DNA from 3 places in the Pseudomonas sp. TE3552 genome. Region 3 is predicted to be linked to each of the others. Evidence: predicted binding sites of a transcription regulator. Region 3 holds the regulator's gene; each other region holds the start of a gene.
What was found. The regulator sigma-54, encoded in region 3, starts transcription at its own class of promoters, with help from an activator protein. The targets are predictions, from matches to a motif close to ANTGGCATNNANNTTGCTNT.
Positions count from the first base shown of each region.

Region 1: a site for sigma-54 is predicted at 6,111-6,130, ahead of flgB (flagellar basal body rod protein FlgB). Genes of this name have one in related genera too.
Region 2: a site for sigma-54 is predicted at 5,030-5,049, ahead of ACZ9BB_RS15090 (circularly permuted type 2 ATP-grasp protein). Genes of this name have one in related genera too.

Region 1 covers NZ_JBWBQJ010000001.1:3,742,783-3,753,427, reverse strand. The annotation lists gene ACZ9BB_RS16915 (MFS transporter) at 1-1,233, shown strand, start outside; gene ACZ9BB_RS16910 (flagellar brake protein) at 1,297-2,043, opposite strand; gene ACZ9BB_RS16905 (flagella synthesis protein FlgN) at 2,132-2,599, opposite strand; gene flgM (flagellar biosynthesis anti-sigma factor FlgM) at 2,648-2,974, opposite strand; gene flgA (flagellar basal body P-ring formation chaperone FlgA) at 3,144-3,905, opposite strand; gene ACZ9BB_RS16890 (chemotaxis protein CheV) at 3,988-4,920, shown strand; gene cheR (protein-glutamate O-methyltransferase CheR) at 4,967-5,794, shown strand; gene flgB (flagellar basal body rod protein FlgB) at 6,173-6,580, shown strand; gene flgC (flagellar basal body rod protein FlgC) at 6,584-7,027, shown strand; gene flgD (flagellar hook assembly protein FlgD) at 7,043-7,738, shown strand; gene flgE (flagellar hook protein FlgE) at 7,770-9,083, shown strand; gene ACZ9BB_RS16860 (ribonucleoside-diphosphate reductase subunit alpha) at 9,367-10,645, opposite strand, start outside.
Region 2 covers NZ_JBWBQJ010000001.1:3,385,761-3,396,405, forward strand. The annotation lists gene ACZ9BB_RS15070 (acetyl-CoA C-acetyltransferase) at 1-230, opposite strand, end outside; gene ACZ9BB_RS15075 (c-type cytochrome) at 820-1,647, shown strand; gene ACZ9BB_RS15080 (transglutaminase family protein) at 1,819-2,628, opposite strand; gene ACZ9BB_RS15085 (alpha-E domain-containing protein) at 2,625-3,575, opposite strand; gene ACZ9BB_RS15090 (circularly permuted type 2 ATP-grasp protein) at 3,588-4,997, opposite strand; gene ACZ9BB_RS15095 (ribonuclease E inhibitor RraB) at 5,403-5,744, opposite strand; gene ACZ9BB_RS15100 (hypothetical protein) at 5,960-6,193, opposite strand; gene ACZ9BB_RS15105 (PLDc N-terminal domain-containing protein) at 6,431-6,622, opposite strand; gene ACZ9BB_RS15110 (hypothetical protein) at 6,706-7,236, opposite strand; gene ACZ9BB_RS15115 (ankyrin repeat domain-containing protein) at 7,475-7,993, opposite strand; partial or broken gene ACZ9BB_RS15120 (long-chain-acyl-CoA synthetase) at 8,090-9,876, opposite strand; gene ACZ9BB_RS15125 (DUF3509 domain-containing protein) at 10,230-10,508, shown strand.
Region 3 covers NZ_JBWBQJ010000001.1:4,367,383-4,378,027, reverse strand. The annotation lists gene pmbA (metalloprotease PmbA) at 1-443, shown strand, start outside; partial or broken gene ACZ9BB_RS19845 (ZIP family metal transporter) at 539-700, shown strand; gene ACZ9BB_RS19840 (HPr family phosphocarrier protein) at 735-1,010, opposite strand; gene rapZ (RNase adapter RapZ) at 1,026-1,883, opposite strand; gene ptsN (PTS IIA-like nitrogen regulatory protein PtsN) at 1,886-2,350, opposite strand; gene hpf (ribosome hibernation-promoting factor, HPF/YfiA family) at 2,363-2,671, opposite strand; gene ACZ9BB_RS19820 (RNA polymerase factor sigma-54) at 2,751-4,244, opposite strand; gene lptB (LPS export ABC transporter ATP-binding protein) at 4,431-5,156, opposite strand; gene lptA (lipopolysaccharide transport periplasmic protein LptA) at 5,156-5,704, opposite strand; gene lptC (LPS export ABC transporter periplasmic protein LptC) at 5,691-6,263, opposite strand; gene ACZ9BB_RS19800 (KdsC family phosphatase) at 6,271-6,795, opposite strand; gene ACZ9BB_RS19795 (KpsF/GutQ family sugar-phosphate isomerase) at 6,795-7,769, opposite strand; gene ACZ9BB_RS19790 (ATP-binding cassette domain-containing protein) at 8,046-8,855, shown strand; gene mlaE (lipid asymmetry maintenance ABC transporter permease subunit MlaE) at 8,855-9,652, shown strand; gene mlaD (outer membrane lipid asymmetry maintenance protein MlaD) at 9,652-10,119, shown strand; gene ACZ9BB_RS19775 (MlaC/ttg2D family ABC transporter substrate-binding protein) at 10,131-10,645, shown strand, end outside.

The sequences.
Region 1 (10,645 bases), 620 kb from region 3:
GCGCTGATGGCCGCCAACTATTTCGGCCTGGTGCTGGGCGGCAAGATCGGCCATCGGCTGATTGCCCGGGTCGGGCACATTCGAGCTTATTCAGCCTGCGCCGGGATCGTCGGCGCGGCGGTGTTGGGTCATGGCTTGGTGGATTGGCTGCCCGCGTGGCTGTTCCTGCGGGTGATTGTCGGCCTGGGCATGATGTGCCAGTACATGGTGATCGAAAGCTGGCTCAATGAGCAGGCAGAAGCCAAGCAGCGTGGCGTGGTGTTCAGCGGCTACATGATCGCTTCGTACCTGGGGCTGGTGCTGGGGCAGCTGATTCTGGTCATGCACCCGGGCCTGGGCCTGGAACTGCTGATGCTGGTCGCGCTGTGTTTCGCCCTGTGTCTGGTGCCGGTGGCCCTGACCCGGCGGATTCACCCGGCGCCATTGCACCCGGCACCGATGGAACCGCGTTTCTTCATCCAGCGCGTGCCGCAGTCACTGAGTACGGTATTGGGGGCGGGGTTGATCGTCGGTTCGTTCTACGGTCTGGCGCCGCTGTATGCCTCGCAGCAAGGGTTGTCCACCGAACAGGTCGGCCTGTTCATGGGTAGCTGCATTTTTGCCGGCCTGGTGGTGCAGTGGCCGTTGGGTTGGCTGTCGGACCGCTATGACCGGGCGCTGTTGATCCGCTGTTTTGCGTTTAGCCTGGCGCTGGCCGCGTTGCCGCTGGCGATCATGCAGCAGGTGCAGCTGGAAGTGCTGTTCATCGCCGGGTTCCTCTGCTCGTTGGTGCAGTTCTGCCTGTACCCGTTGGCGGTGGCGTTCTCCAATGACCATGTCGAGGGTGATCGCCGGGTGTCGCTGACGGCAATGTTGCTGGTGACCTACGGTGTCGGCGCGAGTGTCGGACCGCTGGTGGCCGGGGTGCTGATGAAATTGTTCGGCAGCCACATGCTCTATGCCTTTTTCAGCTTCTTCGCGCTGGTGCTGGTGTGGCGAATCCGTCCGAAAGCGGTCACCAATCTGCATCAGGTGGACGATGCTCCGCTGCATCACGTGGCCATGCCGGACAGCATGACGAGTTCGCCGCTGGTGGCTTGCCTTGACCCGCGGGTCGATGAGCAGGTGGTGCAGGATCAGATGCAGAACCCGGTCAACCCTGAACCCGAGCCCGAATCAGAGCCCGATACAGATCCGGAACCAGAAGACCCTGACGCGAATCGCGAGCAGAGTTTTACCGAAGCGAGGCCTTGATCAAGGCATAAAAAAACGGGCAGTCACCGCAAGGGACTGCCCGTTTTTTATGGGGGGAGCGTATCAGAAGTCGTCTTTATCGAAACGCCGCGCTTCGCGCTGAAGCTGATAGACGAACCGCTCGACCTGCCGCTGCACCAGGCCGCTCATGTTGTGAAAACGCACACCGGCGAAGGTGGTGTTGATCTTCTCTTCGAAGTGCAGGTAACGCAGCTCGACCGGTGCCGTCATGCTGCCGAATGGCAGGGCGGCGATGAAGCGGTCGTAGACCTGGCCCAGTTGCAGCCTGGCGGTAATGTCGCCTTCGAAGCGCAATTTGCAGCCGGTGGCAGAGATGTCCAGCAACTTGCCGTTGATCGGCGACTTGAGCTTGTCACCGCCCAACTCGACATTGACCAGTTGTGCCAACTTCAACGCCGCGCGAAAAGCATTGCGGCGCTGGTGATAAACCACCTCGTCGGGCAGCGTGCCACGGTAGCAGCGGCCATCGCCGGACTCGTCGATGGTCAGCGGGCCATTGCTTTCCCAGGCGATGCGCACGCCGTCGTGGAAGCCTTCGACCTTGAACGGTTCGCCGGCCAGCAGAAAGCGTTCGCCGTCGCGCGGGATCATTTCGTCCAGGGCGATCATGTTGCTGTCACGGTCGACGTCCACCAGATAACTCTGGAAGCGCTGGCTGCGCTCGTGGAACGTGATGATCAGCGGGTCATGGCTGTCTTGCAGCTGACGCAGGTTGCCGGAGATTTCCAGGGGCGTGGTGAGCACCTTGGGGGGCTGCGGAGCATCTTCCGCGCTTAAGGCATTGGACACGGGGTATCAATCTCCAGACAAATATGACTACTAGCCAGCATTCTGCCAGCATGTTTCGCGTCTTGATAGGGCGTGCTCATCGAAAGGCTCAAGCCTGACTGAGCTGGCGTGGCTTGGCGAGCTTGGAGGTTGATCCGCGGGCATCGTAGAGCGCTGGCGGCTCGCCGCCGGTGAGGATCTTCAGCTGGTTGGCCGTGGCGGCCTGCTGCACCAGAATCGACTGGCCATTGTGGACATTGGCGGCCTGGCATTGGGCCAGGAGATCGGTCAACACGTCGCTCTGTGCCAGCAACTGTTCGCCAATGCTCGAGTGGCCGGCAAGTTGCTCCAGGCCCTGGCGATTGGTTGGCAGGTTGAGGCTGGCGAGGATTTCACTGCGCTTGCGGCCATGCTGTTCGAGCAAAATGATCAATGCCTGTTTGCGCGCCAGAATGTCTTCGAGCAGTGGCATGTCGCGACCGTGCAAGGCGAGGGACTCGGTTTGCAGCAGCTCCAGCAAATGTTGCGCCGGGGCAAAGTCGTCGATGATCAGTTGCAGTAAATTAGTGTCGTGCATGGCTGGCCTTGGGTTTTAAGCGTCCAAAAGCCTGGCGCGGGCCGTGGCCTAGCGCTGGGCTTCGAAGTTGAGCAGTTTGCTGGCTACACGGTTGCTGTCGACTTTATAGCTGCCATCGGCAATCGCTGCTTTCAACTCGGCCACGCGGGCTTTGTCGACGGCAGGCTGATCGCGCAGCTTGTCAGTGACCTTCTGCAACTGTTGAGCCTCATTGCTGAGGTGTACCGACTCCCCGCTTTGGGTGGTACTGGCCTGTTCGGCCGGGGTATTCAGCGGCGCGGATTGGCCGGCTTCGGCGGTTTCCTTAGCAACGCTGGTACGCGTACTGCCCGTAAGTGACGAAGAGCTGTTTAAACGACTGAAATCGATGACCATGACAAAAAACCTCTGGATATTTGGACGCTTGCCATGTTTTCGGCGATTCCCCGAAAAACTTTAGGCCCATTTATCAATGAGCGTGCATGCGCCAGCGCGTGTCCTGCATGCGGCACAGTTTAGGCAACAGCCCAGTGGCGCGCCATCTCTTCACGAACTGCATGGCCACTCACATAGACACTTCCACCTGGCCGGGCGCGGTGACTTGCGCCTTGATGACCCGCTGGGAGTTAAGGTTTTTCACGCGAATCTGTTCGCTCATGCCGCCGTTGGACAGCGCTTCACCCGGCATGCGCACACTGAGCGTACCACTGCGGGCGGTAATCACCACCTGGTCGCCTTTGCGAACCACTTCCGCCTGTTCGAGATGCACCAGGGTAATGATCTGATCGGCGACCATTGGTCGGGTAAGTTTTTGCCCGATCGCCTGATCGACGGAGGTCAGAAAACCCTGATTTATCAAGCTGATATCACGCTCGTGCAGGGTCACGTCCTGCGGTTCGATAATACCGGTGCGCTTGAGCGGGCGGGTGGTGGTCACGATGTCGCGAAACAGCTTCACTTGAGCGGGCACGAAGACGGTCCAGGGCGAGGCGCCATCGCAGCGAACCTTGACCGTGACCCGGCCCAGAGGCCTTGCCGGGCTCTCGAGGGTGGCTGTCAATTCCTTGTCGCACATAGGCATGCGCAGGCGCGGATCGAGCTGGTTGACCTGGATTTCGTAGCGACCTTGCGTTTGACTGGTGGCCAGATAGTCCTCTACGGTGAATTCAAGAAAGCCCTGGGTGACGCCGATAAGCATGTCAGGCAAGGTAACCGTATCAGCAAGGGCAGGGCTGCCAGCGTTGAACAGGCAAGCGGCCGACATCGCGCAGAGCAATCTGCGGCAGGTTGATGTCAGGTGTCGGAAAAATGTCGGTTCTGTGTTCATAAGAGTTAAAAAGCAAGCGCCGTGCCGTTTAGTGATGAATGTGCGTCGCAACACACTTAGCGTTGGTAGTGGGAGTCTGGGCATGGCTGGTGTAATGGATTCGGTGAACCAGCGCACACAACTGGTAGGGCAGAATCGCCTTGAGCTGTTGTTGTTCCGTCTCGACGGCCAGCAGCTGTATGGGATCAACGTGTTCAAGGTTCGCGAGGTGCTGCAATGCCCCAAGCTGACCCTGATGCCCAAGTCCAGTCCTGTCGTGTGCGGTGTGGCGAATATTCGGGGGGCAACCATTCCGATTCTGGATCTGGCGATGGCGACCGGTGCCGGTCGGTTGCTGGACCAGAGCAATCCCTTCGTGATCATCACGGAGTACAACACCAAGACCCAGGGTTTCCTGGTCCGGTCGGTGGAGCGCATCGTCAACATGAACTGGGAGGAGATTCATCCGCCACCCAAGGGCACGGGGCGCGATCACTACCTGACGGCTGTGACCCGGGTCGACAATCAGTTAGTCGAAATCATCGACGTCGAGAAGGTGCTGGCCGAAGTGGCGCCGACACCGGAAGCGATTTCGGTGGGCGTGGTCGATGTTGAAACCCAGCACAAGGCGCTCTCTTTGCGTGTACTGACGGTCGATGACTCGTCGGTGGCGCGCAAGCAGGTGACCCGTTGCCTGCAGACGATCGGTGTCGAAGTGGTGGCGTTGAACGACGGCCGGCAAGCGCTGGATTACCTGCGCAAGCTGGTCGAGGAGGGCAAGAAGCCGGAAGACGAGTTCCTGATGATGATCTCCGACATCGAGATGCCGGAGATGGACGGGTACACCCTGACGGCCGAGATCCGCAACGATCCGCGCATGCAAAAGCTGCATATCATCCTGCACACTTCGTTGTCGGGTGTGTTCAATCAGGCGATGGTCAAGAAGGTTGGTGCCGATGACTTCCTGGCCAAATTCCGTCCTGATGACCTGGCATCCCGGGTAGTCGACCGGATCAAAGCGGCAGATAACAGCTAGGGGCCTTCTGTCCCTGGCGTTCAACACGATTTAAGAGGCGGCATCTTTGTCTACGGGTAATTTGGATTTTGAACAGTTCCGGGTATTTCTGGAAAAAGCCTGTGGCATTTTGCTCGGTGAGAACAAGCAATACCTGGTTTCGAGCCGTCTCAACAAACTGATGGAACAGCAGGGCATCAAATCGCTGGGTGAACTGGTCCAGCGCATCCAGACCCAACCACGCAGCGGTTTGCGCGAGATGGTGGTGGACGCCATGACCACTAACGAAACCCTGTGGTTTCGTGACACCTATCCGTTTGAAGTCTTGAAGAACAAGGTGTTGCCTGAAGCGATCAAGGCCAGTCCCGGCCAGCGCCTGCGGATCTGGTCGGCGGCCTGTTCGTCGGGGCAGGAACCTTACTCGCTGTCGATGTCCATCGACGAGTTCGAGCGGGTCAACATGGGCCAGTTGAAGATGGGCGTGCAGATCGTTGCCACCGATCTGTCCGGCACCATGCTGACCAACTGCAAGACCGGCGAGTACGACAGCCTGGCCATCGGCCGCGGTCTGTCGCCGGAGCGCCTTCAGCGTTACTTCGACCCGAAAGGACCGGGGCGCTGGGTCGTCAAGGCGCCGATCAAGAGTCGGGTGGAGTTCCGTTCGTTCAACCTGCTGGACAGCTACGCGAGCCTGGGCAAATTCGACATCGTGTTCTGCCGCAACGTGCTGATCTACTTCTCCGCCGAGGTGAAGAAAGACATCCTGCTGCGCATTCATGGCACGTTGAAGCGAGGCGGTTATCTGTTCCTTGGCGCGTCCGAAGCGCTGAACGGTTTGCCGGATCATTACCAGATGGTCCAGTGCAGCCCGGGGATCATTTACCAGGCGAAGTGATACGTTGACGGCATAAAAAACGGGAGTCCTCAGGGGCTCCCTTTTTTTGTCTGATTTCTCATGTGGCGAGGGGGCTTGCCCCCGTTGGGCTGCGAAGCAGACCTAAAATCTCTGATGTGGCAAAAATCCTATGAGTGCTACGCACTCAAACGGGGGCAAGCCCCCTCGCCACAGTCCGCTCCCACAGGGTCAGTTGTTGTTCTGGCGATCGGTGATAAGCGGCAGAAAAGCGGCAGGCGGCGGAAATCGGTTGCCGCTTTTCTGGCATTGCCACTTTGCCACTGCCCGCAAAGCCCCGGTTTACGGGTTTTTTTGAGTTGGCACGCGGCTTGCTGTACTCATCGTACGAAAAATCAGGTCACCCGAAGGTTTCCCGACATGAGCATCAGCTTCGATAAAGCGCTCGGTATCCATGAACAAGCCCTGGGCTTCCGCGCTCAGCGTGCCGAAGTCCTGGCCAACAACATCGCCAACGCCGACACCCCGAACTACAAGGCTCGGGATCTGGACTTCTCCAAAGTGCTCGCCGAGCAGAACGAGAAAACCAAAAACGGTAAGTTCGCCTTGAACATGACCAACAGCCGTCACATCGAAGCTGAAGGTCTGGGCAATGGCGACGAGTCGCTGATGTATCGCACGCCGATGCAACCGTCGATCGACCAGAACACCGTGGACGCCCAACTGGAACAGTCGAACTACGCCGAAAACGCGGTCAACTTCCAGGCCAGCTTCACCCTGCTCAACAGTAAATTCAAAGGGCTGGTGTCAGCCCTGCGCGGAGAGTAATCCATGTCTCTATCCAGTGTTTTCAACATTGCCGGTAGCGGCATGAGTGCCCAGACCACTCGCTTGAACACCGTCGCCTCGAACATCGCCAACGCCGAAACCGTTTCGTCGAGCATCGACCAGACTTATCGCGCCCGTCACCCGGTGTTCGCCACCATGTTCCAGGGCGGCCAGAGCGGTGGCAGCGATTCGCTGTTCCAGAACCAGGACGCGGCCGGCCAAGGCGTGCAAGTGCTGGGCGTGGTCGAAGACCAGAGCAACCTTGAAGCGCGCTATGAGCCGAACCATCCGGCCGCCGATGCCAAGGGCTACGTCTACTACCCGAACGTCAACGTCGTCGAAGAAATGGCCGACATGATTTCCGCGAGCCGTTCGTTCCAGACCAACGCCGAAATGATGAACACCGCCAAAACCATGATGCAGAAGGTCCTGACCCTCGGTCAGTGATAAGGGGCGATTCATATGAGCGTTATCAGTGATGTTCTGACCAACTCTTCGGTCAAGACCACTACCTCTACTACCACCGGCAGCCTGACCTCGGCCGCTACCGGTGGCCAGGCACTGGGCAAGGACGCGTTCCTGCAACTGCTGGTGACTCAGCTGAAAAACCAGAACCCGCTCGATCCTCAGGACAACAGCGCGTTCGTGGCCCAGCTGGCACAGTTCAGTAGCCTGGAAGGCATCACTACGCTGAACGAGACCGTCTCCGGCATTGCCGGCAACTACAACTCGTCGCAAGCCTTGCAGGCCTCTTCGCTGGTGGGCCGTTCGGTCATCGCGCAAACCGACAAAGCCGTGGTCGACACCACCAAGAGCCTCAACGGGACCGTTGTGGTGCCGACATCGGTTTCCGCCGCCACGGTCAAGATCACCAACTCGGCAGGCACGACCATCCGTACCCTCAACCTGGGCAGTCAAAGCGCCGGCAACGCCAGTTTCATCTGGGACGGCAAGGACGATTCGGGCGCGGTGGCACCGGCGGGTACTTACACCTTCGGCGCAACGACCACCATCGACGGCACCAACACCTCACTGATTACTTACCTGCCGGCAACGGTCAACAGCGTGACCATCAGCCAGACCGGCGGTGAGTTGATGCTGAACCTGGCAGGCATGGGCAGCGTCGCCCTGTCCAAAGTGCAAACCATTGGTATATAGAGCCGACTAACACGGCACAAAGGAGTGGAATATGTCTTTCAATATCGGCCTTAGCGGTCTCTATGCCGCCAACAAACAACTGGACGTGACCGGCAACAACATCGCCAACGTCGCGACCACCGGTTTCAAATCGTCCCGTGCAGAATTCGAAGACGTGTACTCGGCCACTCGCCTGGGCACCGGCAGCAAAACCATCGGTAACGGCGTGCGCCTGGCCAACGTCTCCCAGCAGTTCAGCCAGGGTGATGTGAACAACACCGGCAACGTGCTGGACATGGGTATTCAGGGCAACGGCTTCTTCATCCTCAGCGACAACGGTTCCCTGAGCTACACCCGTGCCGGTGCGTTCAAAACCGACGCTGAAAACTTTGTGGTCGATAACAACGGCAACCGTCTGCAGGGTTATGGCGTCGACTCCAACGGCAAGATCATCAACGGTGTGTTGACTGACTTGAAGATCGATACCTCGAGCCTGAAGCCGAACCCGACCACCAAGGTCGATCAGACGATGAACCTGAATTCGGCGGAAACAACGCCGACTGTGGCCACGTTCAGCCCGACTGACACCAACAGCTATAACAAGACCATCTCCACCAAGGTCTACGACAGCCAGGGTAACGAGCACACCATGGACCAGTACTACGTGAAAACGGGTACCAACGCCTGGCGTGTCTATACCTACATGGACGGTCGCTCCCCGGCCAACCCTGCAACCACGCCTCCAGTGCCGATCACCGCTGACATCACTTTCAACTCCGACGGCAGCATTAACACGCTGACGGCGGGTGCCGGCTGGACCCAGACTGGTAACACGTTGACCATGACCGGTTGGGTGCCAGGTGCCATTACCAACGCCGCAACGATTCCTGTGACCTGGGGCCCGAATGGTTCCGTCGCTGCCACTGGCGGTATCGCGTTCAACATGGCGCTGACCACTTCTTACAACTCGCCAACCGCCCGTACTGCCCAGTATCAGGACGGCTACGCCACCGGCCAGATCTCCAGCCTGACCATCGACGCCAGCGGCGTCATGACGGCCAACTTCAGCAACCAGCAAACCAAGGCCATCGGCCAGGTGGCGGTGGCCAGCTTCGCCAACGAGCAAGGCTTGCAGCCAGTGGGCGGTACCCGCTGGAAAGAAACCTTCGCCTCCGGTGTGGCCGGTGTCGATGCGCCGAAGACCGGTACTTTGGGGTCGGTCGTGTCCAACTCCCTGGAAGAGTCCAACGTCAACCTGACCAACGAACTGGTTGACTTGATCAAGGCGCAGAGCAACTACCAGGCGAACGCCAAGACCATCTCCACCCAGAGCACCATCATGCAGACCATCATTCAGATGACCTGACGCAGATAGCGCTGCATAAAGAGGCCCCTCGCAAGAGGGGCTTTTTTTATGAGCGGGATTTTTGTCAGGGGCTGAGGTTTTGGTTGTGCCGGCCTCTTCGCGGGCAAGCCTCGCTCCAGAATCGCGTTGATCATCTGGACGACGTATATCCTGTGGGAGCGTGGCTTGCCCGCGATAGCGTCAGAGCGGCTACCACATTCATCAAGGCAAAAGAAAACCCCCGACCAGCCAGAGGCTCATCGGGGGTTTCAGGTAAGCGCCTTGCAGCGCTCACCGGCTCAGCTTATTGGCAAGCTTCGCAATCCGGCTCGTCGATAGCGCAGGCCTTCGGCACTGGAGCAGGGCCGGCAGGAGCTGCCAGGACCGAGTCGTCACCGTGGTTACCGCCGCTGGAAACAGCGTTCAGCTTACCGGTGTTGATGGTCGACTTCTCGGTGCTGGTCGCGGCCAGGGCACGGAGGTAGTAAGTGGTTTTCAGACCACGGTACCAGGCCATGCGGTAGGTCACGTCCAGCTTCTTGCCCGAAGCGCCGGCGATGTACAGGTTCAGCGACTGAGCCTGGTCGATCCACTTCTGACGACGGCTTGCCGCGTCGACGATCCACTTGGTGTCCACTTCGAAGGCAGTCGCGTAGAGCTCTTTGAGTTCTTGCGGGATGCGCTCGATCTGCTGCACCGAACCGTCGTAGTACTTCAGGTCGTTGATCATGACCGAGTCCCACAGACCGCGAGCCTTCAGGTCGCGAACCAGGTACGGGTTGATCACGGTGAATTCGCCCGACAGGTTCGATTTCACATAGAGGTTCTGGTAGGTCGGTTCGATCGACTGCGATACGCCGGTGATGTTGGCGATGGTCGCGGTCGGTGCGATGGCCATGATGTTGGAGTTACGAATGCCTTTCTGTACACGGGCGCGAACCGGTGCCCAGTCCAGGGTTTCGTTCAGGTCAACGTCGATGTACTTCTGGCCACGCTGTTCGATCAGGATCTGTTGCGAATCCAGCGGCAGGATGCCTTTGGACCACAGCGAACCCTGGAACGTCTCGTAGGCGCCACGCTCGTCAGCCAGGTCGCAAGACGCCTGGATCGCGTAGTAGCTGACCGCTTCCATCGACTTGTCGGCGAACTCGACGGCAGCGTCGGAACCGTAAGGGATGTGCTGCAGGTACAAAGCGTCCTGGAAGCCCATGATGCCCAGGCCGACCGGGCGGTGCTTGAAGTTGGAGTTCTTCGCTTGCGGCACCGAGTAGTAGTTGATGTCGATCACGTTATCGAGCATGCGCACAGCGGTGTTCACGGTGCGTTGCAGCTTGGCGGTGTCGAGCTTGCCGCCCACGATGTGGTTCGGCAGGTTGATCGAGCCCAGGTTGCAAACGGCGATCTCGTCCTTGTTGGTGTTCAAGGTGATCTCGGTGCACAGGTTCGAGCTGTGAACCACGCCCACGTGCTGCTGCGGGCTGCGCAGGTTGCACGGGTCTTTGAAAGTCAGCCATGGGTGGCCGGTTTCAAACAGCATGGACAGCATTTTGCGCCACAGGTCTTTGGCCTGGATGGTCTTGAAC
Region 2 (10,645 bases), 980 kb from region 3:
TCGGCCACCTGTGTGGCCGTCTTGGCGATGTCGGAACCCTGATCGCCGATGGGCGTCACGCAGCCAAGCACCACGTCATCGACCTGACTGGTATCGAGGGACGTGCGCCGCTGCAACGCCGTCAGCAGCCCGGCCACCAGGTTCACTGGCTTGACGCTGTGCAAGGCGCCATTGGCCTTGCCTTTGCCACGGGGCGTGCGTAACGCGTCGAATATCAAAGCTTGGGTCATGACGTCCTCGAACCGCTGTACAGGTGAGTAAATGCAGAAGCTTCACCTTATGCCGAGCAGCCATGGATTCAATGACCACAGTGCTCATTGGTGTTGACGGTCACGCTCAGACGAACGGTAGTCAGCTATCGGATTAACCGATTCATGTCACCAAGCTGTCTAGCCAACGGGCGCCCAAGTAGCTGGCCATAAGCCTCATACTTTTTTAACAGCAATTTGTGATCGGTCCATACGAAATGGATCTAAACCAAGCGTGACGCGGGCCCTAAGGTAAACCTTGTACGAAGTTGTCGTCGGGTTTTGCCGAGGCACTCGTCCTACAGGGAAGTGCAGCGCTCTGCCGTCATGGATATAGGCAGGCAGGCATCAGGAAATAACAAAAAAGGCGGTCAAGCCATGTTCAAACATTCGAAAGTACGTCAAGCCGGGCTCATTCTATTTGCCACTACGCTGTTGTTGATTTTGCCGAACCTGACCAAGGTGATCGGCTGATCGAGCATCAGGGTTTTCGTTTCGCCTGATTAAAAATGTGATTGGCTCGCTATTCGGGCCGGCGCGGCTGTGCCAACCTTTGCGGCACTTCCACGACATGGACGGCGATCATTTGAAAGCGCTCATTGTGTTTGGGGCCTTGCTGCTCAGCATGCCTCTGTCTGCCGCACAGCTGAATCTTGAGCTGGGCGCGAGTTCTCGCACCTGGCAGACCGAGGAATTGCTCAAGCATCCTCAGGTTCAGACCATCACGATCACTAACGACGTTTCCTACAAACAGGACATGAGCTATCGCGCCGTGCCGTTGGCGGCGTTATTGACGGGCATAAAACCTGACGATCATCTGCAAGCCGTTGCCCTGGACGGTTTTGCCGCCGAACTGGCCGCCGCGCCGCTGCTCAATGCCAAGGGCGCGCAGGCTTGGCTGGCAATTGAAGATCCGGCCAAACCGTGGCCGCCATTGTCGGAGGGCAAACACAGTGCAGGGCCGTTCTATCTGGTCTGGACCGACCCACAGGCGGGCAACATCAGCCCCGAGCAATGGCCGTTCGAAGTGGCGAGCATCAAGCGTATGGCCCCGGTGGCCGAGCGCTTCCCTGCCCTGTTGCCCGATCCTGCGCTGAAGGCGGACGATCCGGTGAACAAGGGCTTTGCACTGTTTCAGAAGAACTGCCTGGCGTGTCATCGACTCAATGGCGCCGGGGATGCGCAGTTCGGGCCGGACCTGAATATTCCGTTCAACCCGACCGAATACTTCGGCGCGGATTTCCTCAAGCGTTACATTCGCGATCCGCAGAGCTTGCGCCAGTGGCCGCAGGCGAAGATGCCCGCGTTCTCGACGGCGGTTTTGCCGGAGGGGGATCTGGAGTTGCTGGTGGGGTATTTGAAGCACATGGCGGGACGCAAGGTGTCTTCGGCCAAGTAAGCACACACCTGTGGCGAGGGAGCTTGCTCCCGCTGGGGCGCGAAGCGGCCCTCAAATCAGGCGACGCGATCCGTCAGGCAAACCGCATTCGCCTGAATTGCGACTGCTGCGCAGCCGAGCGGGAGCAAGCTCCCTCGCCACAGGCAAGCTCCCTCGCCAAATGAATCGCTGCTACTGCTGTTGGACCGAAATCACAGGCGCTGGCGTCGGCGAGACAAACACCTTGGCATGCATCTGCTCTCCCCCACCACCACGGCGCATGCCGCGCACCGGGCAGGCATCAAGGTAGTCGAGGCCCACGGCCAGTTTCAGGTGACGCTCAGGGCGGGACAATTCGTTCGTCACGTCGAAGCTGTACCAGGCGTCATCCAGCCAGGCTTCAGCCCAGGCGTGGCTGGCCAGGTGTTCGCTGTTCTCGCTGTACAAATATCCCGACACATAGCGCGCCGGAACCCCCAGGCTGCGGGCGCAGGCGAGAAATGCATGGGTGTGGTCCTGACAGACCCCGGAACGCCCGGCAAAGGCTTGCGCGGCGCTGGTGTCCACTTCAGTGGAGCCCGGCGTGTAGGTCATGTGCTGGTTCAGGCCATGCATTAAATCGATCAGCGCCGTGCGATCCCGCCGTTGTTTGCACGCCTTCTCGGCAAATGCACGCAGGGCTTCGTCGGCTTCGGTCAGCCGGGTGAAACGCAGGAACGGCAGCGCCGACTGACTCTCGTGCTCGGCTTCGCGCAGTTCGTCGATGTCGACCTGGCCACGGGCGCCGATGATGATCGCCTCATGAGGTTCGTCCAGGGTCAGCACATGCAGAATGTTGCCGAACGGATCGAGTTGCGCGCGCACCGGGCGCGGCAGATCGAGTTGCCAACTGAGTACGTGCTGGCGCTCGCTGTCGTGGGGAGTCAGTCGCAAGTACTGGATGCTCGCCCGCACCTGATCTTCGTAGCGATAGGTGGTTTCGTGGCTAATGGAAAGTCTCATGCAGCCTCCAGGTAGGAACTGTGTATGGCGTTGCCCAACTGGCGTACCAGCGGGATGAACTCGGTGAGCCAGGCGTGCAGGCCTTCGTCGAGGATTTCGTTGATACCGGTGTAGCGCAGGCGTGCGTCCAGCTCCGCCGCCAAACGCTGGGCAGGACGGCCGTTGGCCCCCGACAGGCTGGCGAGGATCTGGTCGATTTCTTCGGTGCAGGCCCGCAGGGATCGCGGCACGTCGGCGCGCAGCAGCAACAACTCGGCCACATGCCGGGCGCCAGGGGCGTCGCGATAGATCTCGGTGTAGGCCTCGAACGACGACAAGGCCCGCAGCAAGGCGCTCCACTGGTAGTAGGCGTGGGCCGTGCCGTCGCTGACCGCTTCGGCCTGATCGCCGGCCATTTCGTAACGGGCGTCGAGCAGGCGCAAGGTGTTGTCGGCCCTTTCGATAAAGGTGCCCAGACGAATGAAGCGGAACGCGTCGTTACGCATGATCGTGCCGTAGCAAGCGCCGCGGAACAGGTGGGAACGTTCCTTGATCCACTCACAGAAACGGCTCATGCCGTAGCGACTCAAGCCCTGCTCGGCGATCCCGCGAATTTCCAGCCAGGTAGCGTTGATGTTTTCCCACATGTCGGCGGTGATTCGCCCACGCACCGCATGGGCGCTGGCTCGCGCGGCACCGAGGCAGCTGTAGATACTCGCCGGGTTGGCGGCATCCAGGGCGAAAAAATGCAGCAGCCGTTCGGCATGCAACTCACCATGACGCCCCAGATAATCGTCGAGGGTGCCGGTGATCAGCAGCGGCATGGCGAGTTCGTGCAAGCCGTCGCCACGACCGTCCTGAGGCATCAGTGACAGCGAATAACTGACATCGAGCATCCGTGCGAGGTTTTCCGCCCGCTCCAGGTAACGCGACATCCAATACAGATCCGAGGCAGTTCTACTTAACATGGCTGGCTTCCTTCAATCCTCGACCACCCAGGTGTCCTTGGTTCCGCCGCCCTGAGAGGAGTTCACCACCAGGGAGCCTTCGCGCAAGGCGACACGGGTCAAACCGCCGGGCACAACCCGGGTTTCGCGGCCAGACAATACAAACGGGCGCAGGTCGATGTGGCGTGGAGCAATGCCGTTTTCGACAAAGGTCGGACAGGTCGACAGCGATAACGTCGGCTGGGCGATATACGCGTGGGGCTTGGCTTTGATCCGCTCGCGGAAAGACTCGATCTCCGCCGCCGTCGCCGCAGGCCCCACCAGCATGCCGTAACCGCCGGAGCCTTGGGTTTCCTTGACCACCAGCTCTGGAAGGTTGGCCAGCACGTGGGACAGTTCAGATGGATTACGACACTGCCATGTCGGCACGTTCTTCAGAATCGGCTCTTCATCGAGGTAGAAACGAATCATGTCCTTGACGAAGGGATACACCGATTTATCGTCCGCGACCCCAGTGCCGATGGCATTCGCCAGCACCACGTTGCCGGAGCGATAGGACGACAACAGCCCTGGTACACCGAGCATCGAGTCCGGATTGAACGCCAGCGGGTCGAGGAAGGCATCGTCGAGACGGCGATAGATCACGTCGACCGCTTTCGGCCCGTCCGTGGTGCGCATGAACACCTTGTCATCGCGCACGAACAGGTCCGCGCCTTCCACCAGTTCAACGCCCATTTCCCGGGCCAGAAACGCATGCTCGAAAAACGCGCTGTTGAAGCGCCCCGGCGTTAGCACTACCACGCTCGGATTATCGATCGGGCTGGAGCTTTTCAGGGTATCGAGCAACAGGTTCGGGTAGTGGTCGATCGGTGCGATGCGCTGGGCTGCGAACAACTCGGGGAACAGGCGCATCATCATCTTGCGGTCTTCGAGCATGTAGCTCACACCGCTGGGTGTACGAAGATTGTCTTCGAGTACGTAGTACGTGCCGTCGCCATCGCGCACCAGGTCGACGCCGGAAATGTGCGAATAGATATCGCGGTGCAGATCCAGCCCTTGCATCGCCAACTGGTATTGCTCGTTGGCCAGCACTTGCTCAGCCGGGATGATGCCGGCCTTGATGATGCGCTGCTCGTGATAGAGGTCGGCAAGGAACATGTTCAATGCCTTGACCCGCTGAATGCAGCCGCGCTCGACGACCCGCCATTCACTGGCGGGGATACTGCGGGGAATGGTGTCGAAGGGAATCAGGCGCTCTGTCCCTTGCTCATCACCATAGAGCGTGAAGGTAATCCCGGCACGATGAAATAACAGATCGGCCTCGCGTCGCCGTTGGGCCAAAAGCTCGTCAGGCGTTTCGGCCAGCCAACGGGCAAACTCCCGATAATGCGGGCGGACCTGGCCGCCGGCATCGTACATCTCATCAAAACAGGTGCGGATCATGCCGTACTCCTTGTCACCCGGACCTACAGGCCTTCGCAAGGCCCGTGCCATCGGCATAAACGCTTAAATATCAATCGGTTGGATAATCAACACACAAACACCGCACCAATCCTGTGCGGTAAATGCCCCAACCTGATCGCCCCCGCTTCATGGCGAAGCAATGCTGTCGCCTATCAGCAGCATAGCCAGAGTTGATTTCACTGCCCGGGGGGCGATGCGGATAATCCGCGCATTCGCTGGAAAACCTATCGTTCTTCCCTTTTAGCCGCCTGTTTAGGTGGCTTTTTTTTGCGTTTTTGAAACGTTATGAATCAAAAACACGATCTTTGGCCTTTTCAAACCGCGAAAACGAAAACGGCCAACCCAAAGGTCAGCCGTTGCTGAGTGTTGTCACTGTTCATAAGGTTATGCGAGTAGCCCTCGTACCTCCTGCTTGACGCCCCATCCTTCGATGATACCGCCCAGAGGCTCGACCACCGCCTCGAAGTCCTGCTCAAAGTCGCCGATGCCGTCGTAGGTGGCGTACATCACTTTACTCAGTTCCAGATGCCACGCGCCGTCGTCGCGCACGCTGATCTGGGCATTCAAGGATTCACCACAGAAATGACCTGCCGCCCTGCGTGCCCGCTCCTCGTCCGGGAAAATCGCGTAGAACTCGATGGGATGGAACCGTGAAAAGTCGAAACCGCCTTCTTTCATGCGGCGCAGCACGCTGCTGCTGATGTCTTCTTGATAGGCTGTGCTCATGAAACGTCCCCCTCAGACTGATGGATAGACTTTCCGTATTCCCTGCACTTTCAACCGATTGGTGAGAGCGATGCGGCAACAGAGGTTGCAGACGGGAAACAAGCATGTAGCTGACAAGACCAGACCTTAGCGAGTCATTCGCTGATCTCGCTTGCAGAGTAGCCCCAAGATAGAGCTGCTGCCAAGGTCTGGTTGTGAATGTGACAGGAGGTGTATCAGATCGGGGTAATACTGATGATTTCAATGCTGTTCTGGGATTTCAGACTTTTGACGGTCGGATCATCGGTACGACCCTCCAGATCATTGAGATCCAGTTCGGCAGCGACCGGCAGGCACCGGGCACGAATGAGTTTGGCGGCTTGCTCGCTATTCGGGCATTCCTCGCACTCGAAGAGTTCGTCCACTGTTTCACCGTGATCATCCACGAAAGTGATTTTCCACTTTTGCATCGGTGCCTCCTCGATAAAACCCATGTATGGGCTTACTTCTATCTGGACTTTACCCCTGACTGATCGTTCAACGGATTACCGCATGTCGGCATGAAAAAAACACAGAAACCTGTGGGAGCGGGCTTGCTCGCGAATGCAGACTGTCAGTCGACATCAATGTTGAATGATAAGCCGCTTTCGCGAGCAAGCCCGCTCCCACAGGGTCCGGCGTTCCTACAGGGAAAAAGTGTCAGTCTGTCAGATCCGCACATTGCCTCGTGGCCCGGCGATGGCCCAGATGATCAGGCCCAGGACCGGCAGCAGCAGGATCAATAGCACCCAGATGATTTTCATCCCGGTCTCGGCGCCACTTTTAAGCACGTTGATGATGGCCCAGATGTCGAGGGCAAGAATAATCAAGCCAACCAGGCTGTTGAACGTGGAACCCATGGTGACGCTCCCGAAGAGTGGTATGCCCTCTTAGGATAGTCGGGCCTTGCGAGGGTTCCGTTTTATTAGCGTCGTAGACGGCTTCAGACGTGGATCGCGACTTTCAGGGCTTCCAGGGAGGGCGCGGCGGCGATGCCGACTTCGGCGCACAATTCGAGAACCCGTGGCACGTCGTTACCGTAGACCAGCACCACTTGCAGTTCGTCGTCGAGCAACTGGCTGAAGTTCATCAGCGTGTAACCGCCGTTTTCCTTGGTCATGCTGCCCATCTGCACCTGAATGCGGTTGAGTGCCGTCAGGGCTTCGGTCTTGGCCAGTTGCTTGGGTTTGATGTTGAAATCGACGCCGGGGCCGAACGAAGCGACGATCTGCGCAAACAGGTCCATGTAGGTGTCAGCCTGGAACAGCACGGTTTCCGGCAAGCTGCCGACGACGACCCACTCACCCAACGGGATCGGGAAGGTGTCGTCGTAGTTGATGTCCGGATTGGCCGTCAGAAAAGCCTCTGGATCGGCGTAGGCCTGGGCCGCTTCATCAGCGACTTTCAGGATTTCGTCCTCGCTCATGCACCCGGAGCTGATTTTGCTGATGAGTTCGACGAGTGCGGCTTTCATGGGGTGGATCCTGTAGCGAGGGAATTTTGAGGGCGCGAAGGATAACGCATTCAAGGGTGGATTGCGGAACCTGGCACAAACCTGTGGCGAGGGAGCTTGCTCCCGCTGGGCTGCGAAGCAGCCCCAAAATCAGCCATCGCGGTCATTCAGATAGACCACATTCGCCGGGTTTACGACTGCTTCGCAGCCGAGCGGGAGCAAGCTCCCTCGCCACAAAAGCCCGCAACGCCACAGGGAATCAGGCCAGGAGTTTCTGCAACTGAGCTGTGGTATCCGCCGCGCCCATGGTCTTGGCCGCATCCAGCGCGGATACGCCGTTGGCATCCTTGGCTTTCGGGTCGGCGCCTTTGCTGATCAGGTAGTCGATGATTTCGACGCGGTTGAACATCGCCGCCATCATCAGTGCAGTGCGACCGTCGAACGACGAACCTTCCACTTGCGCGCCCCCCTCCACCAGCGCCTTGACCACTGCCAGGTCGCCCTTGAACGCCGCGCCGGCAATCGGGCTCTGGCCGTTGTCGTTGCGAATTTCAGGATCGGCCTTGTGCTCAAGCAGGACTTTTACCGTGTCGACATGGCCGTGGTACGCAGCGAGCATCAGCAAGGTGTCGCCCTTGTGGTTGCGCAGGTTCGGCGGCAGGCCTTTGGTCAGCAGCGCAGCCATCATGGCCGCATCGCCCTCGCGCGCTTTGTTGAACACCTGTTCGGCAAATTCAGCAGCTTCTTCGGGCGTCATCTGGCGGCTTTTGTCTGACATTGGGAACTCCACATTCGGTCAATCGGAAAGCCGACAGTTTCCCGAGCGCCCCGAAACCTGTCACTTGTTTTTTCTCATGGATGGCCATAGCCATATTCAATAGCGGTACCTGCCCCCATGAATATCCGCCAGCACCTGTTCCGTGACTTGCACGTAAGTCTGAGTACCCGGCAGCCAGGCGTAGATCGGGTCATCGCCGGTTTTGCTCGGGTCGAAGGCTTCGTCCTTGAGCCGGGTCTTCTGGTATTTGAAGGTTCCGGTGGTCTCCATTTTCACTTTTACCCGCAGGAAAAGCGGCACCGCATAGGCGGGCATTTGCTGTCTGGCGAAAGCCAGCAACTCGCCGAAATCCAGGGTCGCCAGGGATTCGGCCGGGGTAATTGCCGCCATCCCCGCCCGCCCGTTGGTGTTGTGGATTTCCACGCCATAGGCCACGGCCTCGGCGATGTGCGGGTGTTGCAGGAGGATGTTCTCGATCTCGGTGGTGGAGACGTTTTCGCCCTTCCAGCGATAGGTGTCACCCAAACGATCGACAAACTGCGCGTGGCCAAAACCGATGTTGCGCAGCAGGTCACCGGTATTGAAGTAACGGTCGCCCTTCTTGAATACGTCATGCAGCACGACTTTTGCGGTTCTCTGCGGATCGGGCGCCCTTGGCCACTTTGCGCATGAAGCCCTTGGCATCACGCGTGGGGGCGCCGGCGTCGTGGTCGTATGCCACCAGGTCCCAGGACATCAGGGAAAAACCGATGGGTGTTGTCGAAGTTGAGGATGTTAGTGAAGCCAATATTGCCGTCGCTGGCGGCGTACAGCTCGCAAATATGGTCAACGGCAAAACGGGTCTTGAACTCACTCCACACACCGGGGCGCAGGCCATTGCCGATCATCTTCGTCACGCCGTGCCGGCTATCGTCGGCGCTGGGCGGTTGATCCACCAGGTAGCGGCACAATTCGCCAACGTATCCGAGGGTGGTCGCCTGATAGTTGCGCACATCGCTCCAGAATTGGCTGGCGCTGAACTTGCGGCGGATGGCAAACCCCGACGCCCCGCTGATCGCCGAGCCCCAGCACACGCAGAGCCCGGTGGCGTGGTACAGCGGCAAGGTGCAATAGACGACATCCTGCGGCTGCATATCCAGGGCGATCAGGCCAAAACTGGCGGAGCTGCGCATCCAGCGGCCGTGCTTGAACACCCCGGCCTTGGGCAAACCGGTGGTGCCCGAGGTGTAAATATAGAAACAAGGGTCGTCGAGAAAAACCTGCCGGCTGCTGGTGGGGTTGTCGCTGGATGCTTCGGCACTGGCTGCCATCAGGTTGAGGAAGCCATCGGGGGCATTGCCCGGTTGCCGGTAGGTATCTTGATCGGCGACAAACCAGGTGCGCGCCGCATCGATGGATACTCGCTCGCGGACCACATTGAACGCCGGGACCAGTTCTTCTCCGACAACGATCGCCACGGGCGCCACCAGGTTCAGGCTATGAGCCAGGGTATCGCGGGTCTGGGAAGTATTGAGCAGGGCGCTGATCGCGCCGACCTTGGCCACCGCCAATATCGTCACCAGCAGTTCCACACGGTTCTCGATAAAGACCGCCACTACGTCGCCCTTGCCGATGTTTTGGGCGATCAGGTGATGAGCGATGCGATTGGCCCACTGATTGACCTGTTTATAGGTGAGCGCCACCTCGCCCTGCAGCAATGCCGGGCCATCGGGATTGCGCAACGTCGCCTGCTCGAAGCTCCAGCCGAGGCCACACGGTTGGGTCGGGTCCTTGACGTTGGCCACTTTCATGCCCTTCACCACGCGGGGAATAGCTTTGGCGATAGAAGGCAGCTTGCGGAGCATCATGCCCCAGGTAATCGTGTCGTTCGACGTATGGCTCATGTGGCTCCCGTTCGCTCTTCTTATTGTCGGGTGGCGGTGATTGAGGCCGAAAATACGTCAGCGGTTCTTGAGCTGTACACGCGGTTTTTGCAATGTTTTGTATCCGCGACCGAAGCATTCGATCGAGCTTCGAAAAGCGGAACCCCGGCGTTGCGATTGGTTCCATCGAATAGACGGCGACCACGCAAAATGCAGGATGCACGATGGCCATTCATGCAGATTGCACGACACCTCAAAAACACTGAAAACATAACTTATTGATTTTTATCAACTTTTACAAAATCAGGTGCTGGCACAATCACTGCAACTCCTTTTGCATGCTTACCCTTCAAGCGCAAACGGAGCTGATAGACATGAGCCTGATCCAGGAAAAATTTTCGTCTTTGTTCTCCAACTTCGAAGTGACCACCCAGCCACGACCTGACGGTGGCATTCTGCTGACATTGCGCAGTCAGGAAGGCAAAGTCTTCAAACGTTCGATTTCCTACCAGCAATTACATGCCGGCGATCAGCTGTCGTGGGCGATCAGCGCGATTCGCCGAGACCTCGCCGAACAGCCGAGCGAACTGCCGCAGATTTCCATGCTGCAAAGCCAGCAGCGATTTGCCCTGCCGACCTACCACTCGATGTAAATCGTTAAAACGCTACAAACAAACAGGCCGTGAAAGCGCTCGCTTCACGGCCTGTTGTGTCATCCCTGTTGGACTGCGCTTCCTCACCGCACTGGTAGTGCCTTCGATGTCGGCGAGAATCGCTTTGATCGACTCGG
Region 3 (10,645 bases):
CGGCTTTCGACGGCGATGGCCTGGCGACCTACGCCAAGCCGTTTGTAGAGAAGGGCGAGTTGGTGTCCTACGTACTCGGTACATACTCCGGCCGCAAGCTTGGCATGCCGAGTACCGCCAACGCCGGCGGCGTACACAACTTGTTCGTCACCCATGGCGACGAAGATCAGGCAGCCTTGCTGCGCCGCATGGGCCGAGGCCTGCTGGTGACGGAACTGATGGGCCAGGGCCTGAACATGGTGACTGGCGATTACTCCCGTGGTGCTGCGGGGTACTGGGTCGAAAACGGCGAAATCCAGTTCGCGGTCCAGGAAGTGACCATTGCCGGCAACATGCGCGACATGTTCAAGCAGATCATTGCGGTGGGTAATGACCTGGAATTGCGCAGCAACATTCGCACCGGTTCGGTATTGATCGAACGGATGACGGTGGCGGGTAGCTAAGCCTCCGGTCGCTGCACAAAAAGGCGCGCCACCCCATTGGGTGGCGCGCCTTTTCTATTGGCCCCAACCCAGATCCACCGCGGATCTGGGTGTTCGTGTTGTTGCCTTTGGGTTTGGCACTGGCGGCGGGAGCGATGTTGCTGGTGGTGGCTCACGAAGTCATCCCCGAATCGCGCCGCAACGGTCACAGACAGTCCAGCCTTGAGCTACTGATCGGGTTTTGCTTGATGATGGTGATGGATACAACACTGGCTTGATACTGACTATGTAGCAGTTGGCGAAGGGCGAGTGTTACTCGCCTTCGCCGAAGTAGTCATTGATCAAATTCACCAATGCCTGCAGCGCCTCATCAGCCTGTTCGCCTTCGGTACTCAGGTGGATTTTGGTGCCCTTGCCCGCAGCGAGCATCATCATTGCCATGATGCTTTTTCCGTCGACCGTGGATTCCGGTGTGCGTCCTACTCTGATCGTGCAATCCTTGAACTCACCGGCGACGCCAACGAATTTTGCAGACGCGCGGGCATGCAGGCCCAGCTTGTTGATGATTTCGATTTCCAGAGCAGGCATCGCGATGTGAATCCTTTAGCTGAGGTCGCGGTGGCGAACCTGGACGTTCTTCAGGGATTGTTGCAGGAACTGACCCAGACGTTCGGTCAGGTAGACAGAGCGGTGATGCCCGCCGGTGCAGCCAATGGCAATGGTGACATACGCGCGGTTACTGGCGGCAAAGCGGGGCAGCCACTTGAGCAGGTATGAGGAAATGTCCTGGAACATCTCTTCCACATCCGGCTGTGCCGCCAGGTAGTCGGCCACCGGTTGATCGAGCCCGGATTGCGCGCGTAGCTCCGGCTTCCAGTAGGGATTGGGCAGGCAGCGCACGTCGAACACCAGATCGGCGTCTACCGGCATGCCACGCTTGAATCCGAAAGACTCCACCAGAAACGCTGTACCAGGCTCCGGCTGATTCAGCAGGCGTAACTTGATGGTATCGCGCAGCTGATACAGGTTCAGATTGGTGGTGTTGACCTTGAGGTCTGCCAGGTCGGCGATTGGCCCCAGCAGATTGGTTTCGTCCTCTATCGCCTCCGCCAGCGAGCGATTGGCGCTGCTCAGTGGGTGACGACGGCGGGTTTCCGAAAAGCGTTTGAGCAGGGTTTCTTCGTCGGCGTCCAGATACAGCACATCGCACTGGATATGCCGGCTGCGGACTTCTTCCAACAGTTCGGGAAACCGTGACAGGTGGCTTGGCAAGTTGCGCGCATCGATGGACACGGCCACCAGCGGTTGTGCCAGTTCGGTATGAATCAGCGCGCGCTCGGCCAGTTCCGGCAGCAGGCCGGCAGGCAGATTGTCGATGCAGTAATAGCCGTTGTCCTCGAGTACATCGAGGGCGGTGCTTTTACCTGAGCCGGAGCGGCCACTGACGATGATCAGGCGCATGATTAATGACCGTTTTGCTCGTCCAGGACAACCTGATACAAGGCTTCGTTGCTCGGGGCGCTGCGCAGTTTTTCACGCACTTCCTTGCGATCAAGCATGCTGGCGATCTGGCGCAGCAGCTCCAGGTGTGCATCGGTGGCAGCTTCCGGGACCAGCAGCACGAACAGCAGGTCAACCGGGGCGCCATCAATGGCGTCGAAATCGATGGATGCATCCAGGTGCATCAAGGCACTGATAGGCGAGTGGCAACCCTTGAGGCGGCAGTGGGGGATGGCGATGCCGTTGCCAAAACCGGTGGAACCGAGTTTTTCACGGGCAATCAAAGCCTCGAAGACATCTTGCATCTCCAGATCCGGTACTTCGCGGGCGATCAGGTTGGCAATTTGCTCGAGGGCTTTCTTTTTACTGCCGCCCGGCACGTTCACCAGGGAACGGCCGGGGGTCAGGATGCTTTCAAGTCGGATCATGGGTTGGGAGTGTTAACGACCGGTCGCGCCCTGGAGGAGGCTCTGGGTCTTTTCCTTATGCTTTTTGAGTTGTTTATCCAGCTTGTCGGTCAGTGCGTCGATCGCTGCGTACATATCGGTATGTTCCGCATTAGCGACCACTTCATTGCCGGGAATATGCAGCGTGGCTTCGATTTTCTGCTTGAGCTTCTCGACCGTCATCGTGACCTGCACGTTGGTGATCTTGTCGAAATGCCTCTCTAATCGTTCGAGTTTTTCGCCGATGTAGGTGCGAAGAGGTTCGGTCACTTCCAGTTGGTGTCCACTGATGTTGACTTGCATACAGCTTCTCCTTCGTTGCCAGTGCATAAAGCGGCAGGCAGAAATACCTGCCACTGGAACGCTGTGGCGAGCCCGGCGGCTACATCAACCGCTTCCGTTCGCTGGAAGGCGCGATCCCGAGGGATTCGCGGTACTTGGCGACGGTACGACGGGCTACCTGAATGCCTTGTGCCTCCAGTAAACCAGCGATCTTGCTGTCACTCAACGGCTTTTTCTGATTTTCCGCCGCAACCAGTTTTTTGATGATCGCGCGGATCGCCGTGGACGAGCATTCACCGCCTTCGGAGGTGCTGACGTGGCTGGAGAAAAAGTATTTCAGTTCATAGATGCCCCGTGGGGTATGCATGAATTTTTGCGTGGTCACCCGTGAAATCGTCGATTCGTGCATGCCCACCGCTTCGGCGATGTCATGCAGCACCAACGGCTTCATGGCCTCATCGCCGTACTCCAGGAAGCCGCGCTGATGCTCGACAATCTGGGTGGCCACTTTCATCAGGGTTTCGTTACGGCTTTGCAGGCTCTTGATGAACCAGCGAGCCTCTTGCAGCTGATTACGCATGAACGTGTTGTCGGCACTGGTATCGGCGCGGCGCACGAAACCGGCGTACTGGGCGTTGACCCGCAGGCGTGGTACCGACTCCTGGTTCAGTTCCACCAGCCAGCGCTCATTGTCCTTGCGCACGATCACGTCGGGAACGACGTATTCGGCTTCGGTGGATTCTATCTGCGAACCCGGGCGCGGGTTGAGGCTCTGGACCAGTTCGATGACCTGGCGCAGTTCATCTTCCTTGAGCTTCATGCGGCGCATCAGCTGGCTGTAGTCGCGGCTACCGAGCAGGTCGATGTAATCGGTAACCAGGCGCTTGGCCTCGGTCAGCCAAGGGGTCTTGGCGGGCAATTGGCGCAGTTGCAGCAGCAGGCATTCGCCCAGGTTGCGGGCGCCGATGCCGGCGGGTTCGAATTGCTGGATGCGGTGTAGGACGGCTTCGATTTCGTCCAGTTCGATGTCCAGTTCCGGATCGAAGGCTTCGAGGATTTCCTCGAGGGTTTCGTCCAGGTAGCCCTGATTGTTGATGCAATCGATCAGGGTTACAGCGATCAGGCGATCGGTGTCGGACATCGGTGCCAGGTTCAGTTGCCAGAGCAAATGGCTTTGAAGGCTTTCACCGGCCGACGTACGGGTGGTGAAATCCCACTCGTCGTCATCGTTGCTCGGCAAGCTGCTGGCGCTGGTCTGGTAGACATCTTCCCAGGCCGTGTCGACGGGCAATTCATTGGGAATGCGCTCGTTCCAGTCGCCTTCCTCCAGGTTGTCCACCGTCGGGGCGGTTTCCTGGTAGGAGGGTTCCTGAATATCGGCGTTGGGTTGCTGTTCGGCTTTGTCGGCCAGGGGGTCGGCGTTATCGAAGTCGTCGCCTTCTTCCTGGCGTTCGAGCATCGGATTGGACTCCAGGGCCTCCTGGATTTCCTGTTGCAGGTCCAGGGTCGACAATTGGAGCAGGCGGATGGCCTGTTGCAGCTGCGGTGTCATCGTCAGCTGCTGGCCCATTCTCAAGACTAGCGATGGTTTCATGGCAGGGGCTTAACACCTTATTCGCCGGCGCACATGCGCCATCCACTACAGGGCGCCGAAGCGCCAAACATAAGCAAATTATATGCCCGAAACTGCAGTGTTTGCCTAGAGCGCTGTAACAATAAAAACTTATTGATTTTTTATTGAAGCAAGCGCTCGGGCACGACTGGCCAGGCACCTCAGTGCTTACAAGCGGAATTCATGACCCAGATACACTTCCTTGACCAAATCGTTGGCCAGGATGGTGGCAGAGTCGCCTTCAGCGATCAGCTGGCCATCGTTGACGATGTAGGCGGTTTCGCAGATATCCAGGGTTTCGCGGACGTTGTGGTCCGTGATCAGTACGCCAATGCCTTTGGCCTTGAGGTGATGGATGATCTGCTTGATGTCGCCCACCGAAATCGGGTCCACGCCGGCGAAGGGTTCGTCGAGGAGGATGAATTTCGGGTTGGTGGCCAGTGCCCGGGCGATTTCCACGCGACGGCGTTCACCTCCGGACAGGCTCATGCCGAGGTTGTCGCGGATGTGATGGATGTGGAATTCCTGCAGCAGGCTTTCCAGCTCTTTGCGACGACCGGCCTTGTCGAGTTCCTTGCGGGTCTCGAGGATGGCCATGATGTTGTCGGTCACCGAAAGCTTGCGGAAGATCGACGCTTCTTGCGGAAGATAGCCGATACCGGCCTTCGCACGACCGTGCATCGGCTGGTGGCTGACATCCAGGTCGTCGATCAGTACGCGGCCCTGGTCAGCCTGTACCAGGCCGACAATCATGTAGAAGCAGGTGGTCTTGCCGGCGCCGTTGGGGCCAAGCAGGCCGACGATCTGACCGCTGTCGATGGACAGGCTGACGTCACGCACGACCTGGCGGCTCTTGTAGCTCTTGGCCAGATGCTGAGCTTTCAGAGTTGCCATTACTGGGCCTTTTGCTCGTCGGTTTTCTTCTTCGGCTGGATCACCATGTCAATGCGAGGACGGGTCTCGGTGACCTTGTTGCCTGTCGCACGGCCAGCGCTCGCGAGCTTCTTGACCGTGTCGTAGACGATTTTCTCGCCTTGGGTGGTGTTGTTGTCTTTGTCGACGACTTTTGCCTTGTCGATCAGCACGACGCGGTTTTGTGCGGCGTGGTACTGGATGGTCACACCCCAGCCCTGAACAGGCTTGGTGTCGCCAGCGGTCTGCAGTTGCTCGAAGTAAGCGAGGTTGCCCACCGAAGTCACCACGTCAATGTCGCCGGCAGGCGTGCGGGTGATGGTCACGGTGTTGCCTTTAACGATCATCGAGCCCTGAGTGATGATCACGTCACCTTTATAGGTGGCAATGCCATTCTTGTCGTCCAGCTGGGCGTCGTCGGCCTGGATGCGGATAGGCTGCGCTTGATCGGTCGGCAGTGCCCAGGCGCTCACGCTTCCCAGTGCTGCGCCCAGACTGAGCAAAATAGGGAGGGTTTTAACGAGCCTCATACTGTCCTCTTACGTTAGATAGCAGGTGTATCCTGCTTTCTTTCAAGTACGCTTTCATTCCGTTGCCTGTCGATACACCGCCGGCGCCGTCGATTCTAACGGGTTGATCGGTCTGCGCATATTGCTGCTGCGGGAACACTGTCATACGGGTGGTGGTAATCAGGGTCTTGCGGTTTTTTTCGTCGAAACGCGTGATGCGTACCGAGTCAATCAGCTCGACCTGAGTGCCGTCCGGGTTGACTTCGCCGCGCTCGCTCTGGACGTGCCAGGGGAATTCGGTGCCACGGAACATGTTCAGGTCAGGATTGGCCAGCAACGTCACCTCGGTCGCTTTCAGGTGTTCGACCTTGTCCGACGTCATCTCGTATTGCAATTTGCCGTCGGGCAGGTACTGCACGCTGTGCGCGTTGACGGCGTAATAGTCGATCGCGCTTTCATCGACCTTCACCACCGGTTTGTCGAGGAAGCGTTCCGGGCTGATGTTCCAGTAGCCGACCGCCGCAAAAATCGCCGCGATGCAACCGAACACCAGGATGTTGCGAATCTTTTTGCTCAGCATGATGGGCTCACAGGTACGCGGCGTTTGCCGCATCGAGGCGGCCCTGGGCGCGCAGGATCAATTCACAGAATTCGCGAGCGGCACCTTCGCCACCACGGGCCTGGGTGATGCCGTGGGCGTGTTCGCGCACGAAACTGGCAGCGCTGGCTACCGCCATGCCCAGGCCGACGCGGCGAATCACCGGCAGGTCAGGCAGGTCGTCGCCCAGGTAGGCAACTTGTTCATAGCTCAGGTTGAGCTGGGCAAGAAGCCCGTCGAGCACAACCAGTTTGTCTTCGCGACCCTGGAACAGGTGTGGAATGCCCAGGTTTTTCGCTCGCCGCTCGACCACCGGCGTCTTGCGGCCGCTGATGATAGCGGTTTGCACGCCGGCGGCCATCAACATCTTGATGCCCTGGCCGTCGAGGGTGTTGAAGGTCTTGAATTCGCTGCCGTCTTCGAGAAAGTACAAGCGCCCGTCGGTCAGTACGCCATCGACGTCGAATACCGCCAGTTTGATCTGTTTGCCGCGTTGCAGCAGGTCAGTGCTCATTACATTACTCCCGCACGCAGCAAGTCGTGCATGTTCAAGGCGCCGACCGGACGGTCTTCGCTGTCGACCACGACCAGTGCGTTGATCTTGTGGTCTTCCATGATCTTCAGCGCCTCGGCGGCGAGCATCTCGGCACGTGCGGTCTTGCCGTGGGCGGTCATGACCTGATCGATGGTGGCACTGTGGATGTCGATGCTGCGGTCCAGGGTGCGACGCAGATCGCCGTCGGTGAAGATCCCGGCCAGTTTGCCGTCGGCTTCCAGAACCACGGTCATGCCCAGGCCCTTGCGGGTCATTTCCATCAGCGCGTCCTTGAGCAAGGTGCCGCGCTGAACTTGCGGCAGCTCTTGCCCGGCGTGCATGACATTTTCCACTTTCAGCAGCAGGCGTCGGCCCAGTGCGCCACCGGGATGGGAAAAGGCGAAATCTTCAGCGGTAAAGCCGCGGGCTTCCAGCAGCGCCACTGCCAGGGCATCGCCCATGACCAGGGCGGCGGTGGTCGACGAGGTCGGTGCCAGGTTCAGCGGGCAGGCTTCGTGCTCGACGTGAACGTTGAGGTTGACCTCGGCAGCCTTGGCCAGCGGTGAATCGGGATTGCCGGTGACGCTGATCATTTGAATGCCCAGGCGCTTGATCAGCGGCAGCAAGGTGATGATTTCGTTGGTGGAGCCGGAGTTCGACAGCGCCAGAATGATGTCATCACGGGTGATCATGCCCATGTCGCCATGGCTGGCCTCGGCCGGGTGCACGAAAAAAGCCGTGGTGCCGGTGCTGGCAAGAGTGGCGGCAATCTTGTTGCCGATGTGCCCCGATTTGCCCATGCCGACCACGACCACGCGGCCTTTACTGGCCAGAATCATCTCGCAAGCGCGTACGAAATCTGCGTCGATATGGGGCAGCAAGCCTTGTACGGCTTCCAGTTCGAGGCGGATGGTGCGTTGTGCAGATTGAATCAGGTCGCTGGATTGGCTCATGTCAGAAATCGTATAGCCTGATGAAAAGGCGGCGATTATAGCGGTAATGATCAAAACCCTCACGCAAGTTCGTTGCGGTTTGTCATTCCTTGTCACCGAATCCCTCTAAATAGATGATTCCAGGTGGGCATGTTGCTGAACGTGCCCGGCTTGGGCCTTGGGCGCTTGGCCTTTGCAGTGATATAGTTCGCCGCCAGTTCGGCCTGCCCGGGGAGGTATGTGCTTTCGCCAGAAAGCCAGGCGTCCGAGTGAGAGGCTGCATCGCAAGGAGTTTAGATGAGCGCCGATAACGCCTACGCGGTCGAGCTGAAGGGACTGACCTTCAAGCGCGGTTCGCGCAGCATTTTCAATAACGTCGATATTCGCATCCCGCGCGGCAAGGTCACCGGCATCATGGGGCCTTCCGGGTGTGGAAAGACCACGCTGTTGCGGCTGATAGGCGCACAATTGCGCCCTACCAGCGGCGAAGTCTGGGTCAATGGTCAGAACCTGCCGAGATTGTCGCGCAGCGATCTGTTCGATGCGCGCAAGCACATGGGCGTGCTGTTCCAGAGCGGCGCACTGTTTACCGATCTCGATGTGTTCGAGAACGTCGCCTTTCCGCTGCGTGTCCATACCGGGCTGCCGGAAGAAATGATCCGCGACATTGTCCTGCTCAAATTGCAGGCCGTGGGCTTGCGGGGCGCCATCGATCTGATGCCTGACGAATTGTCCGGTGGCATGAAGCGTCGTGTCGCGCTGGCACGGGCGATTGCGCTCGATCCGCAGATCCTCATGTATGACGAGCCCTTTGTCGGCCAGGACCCGATCGCCATGGGCGTGCTGGTGCGCCTGATCCGCCTGCTCAACGATGCGCTGGGCATCACCAGTATCGTGGTCTCTCACGATCTGGCCGAAACCGCGAGCATCGCCGACTACCTCATTGTGGTGGGTGACGGGCAAGTGTTGGGCCAGGGTACGCCCAAGGATTTGATGAAATCGGATGAACCACGTATTCGTCAATTTTTGACTGGCGAACCCGACGGTCCGGTCGCATACCACTTTCCAGCGCCGGATTACCGCGCAGATCTTCTGGGGAAGCGTTGATGCGCAAGATTTCACTGATAGAAAGAGTGCGCCGGTTCGGCCGCGCCGGCATCGATGTGCTGGAGGTATTCGGGCGTTCGGCGTTGTTCCTGTTTCATGCCTTGCTCGGTCGCGGCGGCATCGGCGGCGGTTTTGGCCTGCTGGTCAAGCAACTGCATTCGGTGGGCGTGATGTCCCTGGTGATCATCGTGGTCTCCGGGGTGTTCATCGGCATGGTGCTGGCGCTGCAAGGCTTCAACATTCTGTCCAGCTACGGTTCGGAGCAGGCTGTCGGGCAAATGGTTGCGCTGACGCTGCTGCGTGAGTTGGGGCCGGTGGTCACGGCTTTGCTGTTCGCAGGGCGCGCGGGTTCGGCGCTGACCGCTGAAATCGGCAACATGAAGTCCACAGAGCAGTTATCCAGTCTGGAAATGATTGGTGTCGACCCGCTCAAGTACATTATTGCCCCGCGCCTGTGGGCCGGCTTCATTTCCCTGCCAGTGCTGGCGATGATTTTCAGCGTGGTGGGTATCTGGGGCGGTTCGTGGGTGGCCGTCGACTGGTTGGGGGTCTATGAAGGCTCCTACTGGTCGAACATGCAAAACAGCGTGACGTTTGTCGACGATGTGCTCAACGGCATTATCAAAAGCATCGTTTTTGCCTTCGTCGTGACCTGGATCGCCGTATTCCAAGGCTATGACTGCGAGCCCACTTCCGAGGGGATCAGTCGTGCCACTACCAAGACCGTGGTGTATGCCTCTTTGGCTGTACTCGGCCTGGACTTTATTCTGACCGCCTTGATGTTTGGAGATTTCTGATGCAAAACCGCACCCTGGAAATCGGTGTCGGCCTTTTCTTGCTGGCTGGCATCCTGGCTTTGCTGTTGCTTGCGTTGCGGGTCAGTGGTCTGTCCCCGAGCCCGAGCACCGATACTTATAAACTTTATGCATATTTCGACAATATCGCCGGTTTGACTGTCAGAGCTAAAGTGACCATGGCCGGTGTGACCATCGGCAAGGTCACGGCGATCGATCTGGACCGCGACAGTTTCACCGGTCGGGTGACCATGCAACTGGAAAAGCGCGTAGATAACCTGCCGGCTGACTCCACAGCATCTATCCTGACCGCTGGCCTGCTGGGTGAGAAATACATCGGTATCAGCGTGGGCGGGGAAGAAGCCCTGCTCAAGGATGGTGGCACCATCCACGACACACAGTCATCGCTGGTGCTTGAGGACCTGATCGGTAAATTTCTGCTCAATACCGTTAGCAAAGACGCCAAATGAGGAGCTTTTGAATGATCTCTATCTTACGACGTGGCCTGTTGGTATTACTCGCGGCCTTGCCGTTGATGGCTAACGCCGTGGCGGCGCAGTCGGCGCACGATCTGGTTCAGGACACCACGACCCGGATGCTCGCCGATCTGGCGGCCAATAAAGAGAAGTACAAGCAGGATCCACAAGACTTTTATACGGCGCTGAACACCATCGTCGGGCCTGTGGTGGATGCCGAAGGTATTTCCAAGAGCATCATGACGGTCAAGTATTCACGCAAGGCCACCCCCGAGCAGATGCAGAAGTTTGTCGAGAACTTCAAAAAAGGCCTGTTCCAGTTCTATGGCAACGCTTTACTTGAATACGACAACCAGGGCATCACCGTTGGACCTGCCAAGGATGAATCGGGAGACCGTACCAGCGTTGACATGACGGTCAAAGGCAGCAGCGGCGCGATCTATCCTGTGTCTTACACACTCGAAAAGATCAACGGCGAATGGAAGCTGCGTAACGTCATCATCAACGGCATCAACATTGG